2 regions of the Fulvimarina fulva genome follow, and region 1 is predicted to be linked to the other one. Evidence: riboswitches for the same ligand, from Rfam matches in the RefSeq annotation. Region 1 holds a riboswitch; the other holds the start of a gene.

Region 1 (3,524 bases):
TTTCGCGCTTTCGAAAAGCCCCTGGCGATATTCGGGCGGCAGGTCTGGCTTGACCGTCATCGTGCCGAACAGTTCGCCATGGTTTTTGGCGTGGACACCGCGAACCGCGCGGCCATAATCCTCCTTCGTCGTCTCGACGATGTGGTCGAAAGAGTCTTTCAGATCGGCGAGCGTTTCACCTTCCTTTTCCTCCATGGTTTCGACGCCCGGGTGAAAGCGAACCGGCTCCTGATACGTGTTCGACATGCAATATCCCTTCCGATTTGACCGCGCTGACGGAATTCTCCGGCGACAAACGTGTTCGGAGCGACGGTGAGCGGTGTGTTGAAGGTCAAATGCTTCAGACGTGAATGAGTTCGCGGATTTTTAGCCGGCGAAAGCAATGAAGCGCTCGGCAAATGTCCCACCGCAGAAGTTCCGGGCAGGATGCTACGACTTGCAAAGGGGAGTTGGCAAAGAGGAGCCGGTCGAGCGAAATGCCGCATCGTGATCGCACTCGCACCTTGCAGTCCCATCTTAAACCCTATGCGCCGATTCATCTTTTCCTGTCTCGCAATCATCACCGGGCTCGCCATGATGACCTTATCCGCATCAGCCGGTCCGCTGTCGGCGTATCGATGGGAAGCGCGACCCGTCCTCGTCTTCGCGCCATCTCTTGGAGAGGCTCAACTCACGCGCCAGGTCGATCTCTTCAGGCAATCGAGCGATATGATCGACGAGAGAGATGTGGTGATCCTTCTCGTCGCCGGTGATACCGGCGATCCCTTCGTGCGATTCGGGCCGCAGGGTCTCAAACTCCTGCCTCCGTCGAGCAGGCCGCTCAACCGGACGCTGCGCGAAACCTATTGCGTTCCGATAGAGGCCTTTACCGTCATCCTTATCGGCAAGGATGGCGGTGAGAAGAAGCGGTGGCGCGAGGTGGTCGATCCGCGCGCAATCTTCAGCGCAATCGATTCCATGCCCATGCGCCAGCGCGAAATGCGCGAGGGCAAGTGACGGCCAGCGTCCTGAGCCGTTTTCCCAGGATCACGTGGCGGCTGCCCGTGCAGACGTTTTCGCGCCGCTCTTGGCACCCGGCCTGAACTGGCCTATTCCTCGACATCGATGGTTCCGCCGAGCGAACGCGAAGCGGATGAAAAGGGAACACGGTGCGGCTTACCCATCAGGGGCCAAGACCGTGGCTGCCCCCGCAACTGTATGCGCCGAGCAATGCCCGAGACACCACTGGCTTTTTCAAAGCCGGGAAGGTGGGCAAAGCGACGACCCGCAAGCCAGGAGACCTGCCATCGTCAACGCGCCGAGCATGGCGCATGTCGTAACAACCTTCGCGCGGCGGGCGCGGAAAGGACTTTATCATGCATATCGAACCCGGCGTCGTCGACGGCGCCAAGATTGCACTCAGCTATGCGACGGGCGTCGCCTCCCTCGGCCTCATGGGCAAGATGGCGCTAGACACGATCCGGCACGACGGCGGCCTGACCGCGCTCGCAACCCGGTCCATGGCAGCGACCGGCCTCGTCTTCGCCTTCTTTCAGATCCTCCCCCACTATCCGGTGGGCGTTTCCGAAGTTCACTTCATCCTCGGCTCGACGCTCTTCCTGCTCTTCGGCGGCGGCGCGGCCTCCATCGGTCTCGCGCTTGGGCTTCTCTTCCAGGGCCTGTTCTTCGCCCCCTTCGACCTGCCCCAATACGGCATGAACCTGACGACGCTCATCGTGCCGCTCTTTGCCATCAGCCATCTGGCGCGCCGCATCATCGCGCCTCAGACGGCCTATGTGGACCTGAGTTACATGCAGGCCTTCAAGCTCTCGACGGCCTTCCAGGGCGGAATTGTCGCCTGGGTCGGCTTCTGGGCATTCTATGGTCAAGGCTTCGGCGCCGAAAACCTTGCCTCGGTCGCATCCTTCGGCGCGGCCTACATGCTGGTCGTGATTATCGAGCCGATCGCCGATCTCGCAGTGCTCGCCGGCGCAAAGGCGCTCGACCGTTCCAAGACCTCGCCGTTCCTCAACGCCCGCCTGCACCACGCGGCCGCCTGATACGGCTTTCGATCTCTGAGAACCGAAAGGCGGTGCCGTTTGGCGCCGCCTTTTTCATGTTCGGCTCTCGCTACTTCCCGGTCCATTCCGGTTTGCGCTTTTCCAGGAACGCGCCGATGCCCTCCTCGGCGTCCTTGGCCATCATGTTGTCGACCATGGTGCGGGCCGCATAGTCGTAGGCCTCCGACAGGGGCATCTCCAGCTGGCGGTAGAAGGCTTCCTTGCCGGTTTTCACCGTGAGCGGCGACTTGGATGCGATGGTGGTCGCGTATTTGCCGATGATCGTGCCGAGATATTCCGGCGGCACGACCCGGTTGATGAGGCCGAACTCGCGGGCGGAGCGCGCATCGATCCGCTCGCCGGTGAGGAGCATTTCCATCGCATGCTTGGGAGCGACGTTGCGCGAGAGGGCCACCATGGGCGTCGAGCAGAACAGGCCGATATGGACGCCCGGCGTCTGGAACTGGGCTTCCTCGGACGCGATGGCCAGATCGCAGGACGCGACCAGCTGGCAGCCGGCGGCGGTGGCGAACCCGCCGACCTCGGCGATGACCGGCTGCGGCAGGCGGACGATAGTCTGCATCAGGTCCGAGCAGAGCCGCATGGTCTTTTCATAGAAAGCGCGGCCGCCGTCCTCGTCGGTGCGGTGGGCGGTGAGCTCCTTCAGGTCGTGGCCGGCGCAAAAGGTCTCGCCCCTGGCCGCGAGGATGACGACGCGGCAATCGGCATTTTTCCCGCAGCGCTCGAACTCGGCCTTCAGGGTCTCCATCATCGCGATGGACAACACGTTCGCCGGCGGGTTGTCGAGGACGATCCGGGTAATGCCCGGCCCCTCCTCCACCGTGATCAGGGCATCGCTTTTTGCTTCGGGCGACAATTCGACGATATCGGCCAAGATGGGTCTCTTCAGATCGTGAGCTTGAGGGCGGTGGCGGCGACAAAAGTCGCCGGAATGGTTCGGTTCGATTTCGGGCCTGCCATTGGCAGAGCGACCCGCCTCGTATAGCCAACCCGTCATCAGCGAGGTTGAAAGACAAGCAGATTCAGGACTGCTTTCGCGGCTCAGGATAGGGCGACGGGGCAGCGGGAAGCAAGGCGGGAGGGCCGACACATGCAGGCGATCGATAGCGTGGACGCGATGAACGCGTTTCTCACCGAGCACTTTCCCGAACTCTCCGAAGCCATGCCGGGCCTCAGCGTCGCCGAGGTGAGCCCACGCCGGGCGACACTGAAGCTCGAGACGGAAAAGCGGCACTTGAGGCCTGGCGGCACGGTGTCCGGCCCGACGCTGTTTGCCATTGCGGACGTTGCCGGCTGGCTGTCGATCCTCACCGAAGTCGGGCCAAAGGCGCTGACGGTGACGACCAATCTCAACATCAATTTCCTGAAGAAGCCCCAGCCCGGCGCGATCCTCGGCAAGGGACAGGTGCTGAAGCTCGGCAGCCGGCTGGCGGTGACGGAGGTCTCGATCGTCAACGAAAGCGA
Region 2 (3,524 bases), on a different contig from region 1:
AGTCCAGATCCATAAGATGGGCATGAACGACGGCGTCATGACGATGCGCGAACTGCCCGACGGCCTGCCCCTGCCAGCCGGTGAAACCGTGGACCTGAAGCCCGGCGGCTATCACCTCATGCTGTTGGGCCTGAAGGAGCCGCTGAAGGAAGAGAAACGCGTTCCCCTGACGCTACGCTTCGAAAAGGGCGGTGAGGTCGAGGTCGAACTCGCCGTCGAGGCGATGGGTGCCAAGTCCAGCGAGGGCGACCACCACATGCATCATGGCTCTGCGGACGGCGACGCCGGGATGGAAGGTCACGACACCATGGGCCACGGCTCGGCTCAGTAAGCTTTCAAGCGACGCGTGCGACTGCGCGCGCGGCGGAGGATGACGTCTTCCATATGGGACGGATGGGCTGGTGGAACGTGATCCTCAACACGCTCTTCTGCCTGTCGATCATTGTCCTGTCGGCAACCGGCATCGTCATGTGGTGGCTGAGACGGCCAAAGGGCGAATTCAGGCTTGCCGCGCCGCAGGTTCCCGGTCCCGCTCCTCTGGTCAAGGGCGTCGCCTTCATCGCGCTCGCCCTCGCGGTCATCTTCCCGCTGATGGGCCTGGCCCTCATCGCGCTCCTCGCCTTCGATCTTCTCGTCATTTCGCGAGTGCCTGCCCTCCGGCGCATGGTCGGATAAAGCCGCGACGCGGGATACCCACCGAAAGCAAAACGGCCCGGCTCATCGAGAGCCGGGCCGCTGTCATGTCATATCGTCAGGCCGTTCGGCCCGAATGCGCCTCAGACTTCGCCGTCTTCATGGCTATGGTCGTGGTCATGGTCGTGCTTTTCGCCCGGCGCTTCCTCGACCTCCACTTCGATCTCCACCGGCTCCATCCCGGCGAAGGTCAGCGTCAGATCGAAATGCTCGCCATGCTCGAAGGTCTGCTGAACGCTTTCGAGCTCGATCCACGCACCACCCGGCTGCATGGTCAGCGTCTGCCCGACATTCACGGTGATCGTTTCGGGCTGTGCGGTGACCAAAGATCCGTTTTCGATCGCCTGCGCCTCAAAGAGGGCATTCTCGGCAAATCCGACGGACGCACCCGTCAGCTCGACCGCTTCCTCGCTGCCATTGGTGATCGTGAGATAGACCCGCATGGAGTGCGCCATATCGGCGTTCTCGAATGTGTAGGCGTGGCTGACCGTCACGTTTGCGGCAGCCTGCACCTGTTCGCCGGCATGGTGGGCGAAGGCAGGTGTCATCATCGACGCGCCGAGTAGCGCGGCTACGAGAAAATGCTTCATAATGTTCCTTTCGAGGACCCGCCGTCCTCTCTTTCGAGGTTTTACGTCCGTCGACCGGTTTCCTGGCTTGCGCATCGACACCGAGACCCGCCTTCCCGAACTTGATGTCCAGTGGCTGACATGGGCCGGCTCCGCGCTTACAGTTGCGGGGGCAGCTGAGGATTGAACGCCCCGAATGGACGTTGTCACCACATTCCCGATTAAGCCCTGCGATTCGCGTGGAACCGCGTTGGGCATCGACACCATCGACTTAGAGCCTCACAGTTGCGGAGTAAACGGGAAGCGTCCGAGAAAACCGGCCTTCTTTCGATCGGCCGGATGCGCGCGATCCTACTCGGACTGCAGGGCGCCGTAGCCTTTGGCGAGGATTGGGCCGGTCGGTCGTCCGGTCGGTGAACCGCCTTCGGGTTCGAGCGTGATCTCGTAGAGCTGGTCGTTTTCCGGAGCGGACAGATCGAAATCCTCAAGAAGCCGGGCGCGGACCTCCGGCAGCAGGCCCATGGATTTCGGACCGAGCTCGGGCGACGGAGTAGCCGGAGACATGGGCGAGCAGGATGCCGTTGCGCTTGTCTGTGCTGCCCGTCAGGGCAACCGCCGTCCGCGACTATTTGCAGATCGGCAGCGGGTCCCAGGAGCGTTTCGGCCTTGACGCCTCATAGCGCTCGATCAGCGGCTCGAGGCTCGCTGCAGACCAGAAGCGCGGCTTGCCGATTTCTCTCAGACACGAGGCATTCCAATAGGTGCCGGCCTCCGACGGCGAACGCCCGGCCCCAACGGCCTCAGACACCGCTTCGATATCCCGGGCTTCCGGATAGATGTAGACCGTCGTCGGATTGTTCCTGACCGTCGAAACGATGACCTCGTTATCGGCGGACGACCAGCTGGTGCAGCCATTGCTCCGGCCGGAGGCGTAGTCGACGAGCTTGCCGAAGGCGACGAAGCCCTCGTCATTGGCGTACGGGTCGCCGGGGCTCTGCCGGCGGCACTGGGCCCGGATCAGGGTTGCCTGATGGCCACCGATCGCGCGGGGACGCGCATTCGCAGTCGCGCCTTCTCCCTCGAACTGCACGAAAGAACGGACAAACGGCACCTCATTGCCGCTGGATGTCCGGTAATAGCCTTTGAAGCCGTCCCGGATTTCGGCGGTGGTATAGGCGCCGCCGGTTGTGAGGGACGAATTTTCCGCGTTCCCGAAATTCTGTGCGCACTGCAGCCCGTTCTTGAAATCGGCAAACCCTTTTAGATCGCGCCCGCTTCCATAGCCGGACGACATTGCCCGGAAGACGCGCCGATCCTCGCAGATCATGTAGAACCGACGGGAGGGCTGACCGCTGGAATTGGTGCTCGGGCGTGTCGCATCCAGCGCGAAATAGCAGGAATTGCCGACATCACCGGCCGCGACCTTGCGCTGATGGAGCGCCCGCGCCCGCTGGAGCACCACCGGAGAGATCTTGCCGTCCTCGTCACCCACATGGGCGCCGAGCCATTGCGGAGAAGCGGCCTGCGCCAGGTCTATCGGGGAGGGCACAAGGTCCGCCGCCGTACAGGCCGGCAGGAGGACAAGGCCGAGAAGAGCAGCGATCCTGCGAAGCCGGTTGGCAATCATCGAAGTTCCTTTGCGCTTACCCGGTTTTTGAAACTCAAGGTCCAGCAGCGGTGACGAGGCCGGCGGAAAAGGGCCGGACTAACCTTCAGAGAATAAAGGGCAAACCTCTAGAAGCCATTTCGTCTTTTTCGAGACGACGGCTTTGCCGCCTGCGATGGATGAGTGCCAGACCAAGCTGATTCGACGCTGAATGATCGGGAATCCTTAGGCACTGGCGCATGAGGCCAACCAGTCTCAACTGCAGGTCAGCTGAACTTTCGTCGAGAGAAGTTCGGCGTAGTTGATCCCGTCCGCCGGAATGGTCTCTGACTTGCCGAGACCCGCGATCTGATTCAACCAGTCGGTCGCTCCATCGCTCTTCGGCTCATCGGCATTGAGCATGGTGTGACAGCTGCCCGGAACATCTGTGAGGCGGATCTGCCGGTCCGAGGTCACGTCGAAGGACACATAATAGCTCGGATCGTAGATCGAGAGCGTCAGGGGTCCGTCCGTCAGCGCGACATGATGCTTTGGTCGCATCTCGGTCATGATGACGAGGTGACCATTCTGCATGACGGCGTGAAAGAGGTCGGGCGGGGACAGGGCAAGCGAGGCCCTGCCCTGCTTCAAAAACGTGAAGAAATCGTAGTCGCGAG

The links. Region 1 has a riboswitch for cobalamin ahead of ABDX79_RS13665 (energy-coupling factor ABC transporter permease). Riboswitches for the same ligand answer to the same signal wherever they lie in the genome.
Region 2: it holds a riboswitch for cobalamin, as region 1 does, so the genes downstream of both, ABDX79_RS05955 (copper chaperone PCu(A)C) here and ABDX79_RS13665 (energy-coupling factor ABC transporter permease) in region 1, are expected to answer to the same signal.

The regions. Positions count from the first base shown of each region.
Region 1 is NZ_JBDJAC010000009.1:94,927-98,450, forward strand. It holds gene ABDX79_RS13655 (catalase family protein) at 1-246, opposite strand, end outside; gene ABDX79_RS13660 (DUF4174 domain-containing protein) at 526-996, shown strand; cobalamin riboswitch at 1,089-1,302, shown strand; gene ABDX79_RS13665 (energy-coupling factor ABC transporter permease) at 1,356-2,039, shown strand; gene ABDX79_RS13670 (enoyl-CoA hydratase) at 2,110-2,934, opposite strand; gene ABDX79_RS13675 (PaaI family thioesterase) at 3,151-3,524, shown strand, end outside.
Region 2 is NZ_JBDJAC010000003.1:79,904-83,427, forward strand. It holds gene ABDX79_RS05945 (copper chaperone PCu(A)C) at 1-331, shown strand, start outside; gene ABDX79_RS05950 (hypothetical protein) at 385-675, shown strand; gene ABDX79_RS05955 (copper chaperone PCu(A)C) at 777-1,283, opposite strand; cobalamin riboswitch at 1,319-1,539, opposite strand; gene ABDX79_RS05960 (anti-sigma factor domain-containing protein) at 1,614-1,826, opposite strand; gene ABDX79_RS05965 (hypothetical protein) at 1,888-2,889, opposite strand; gene ABDX79_RS05970 (DUF1007 family protein) at 3,124-3,524, opposite strand, start outside.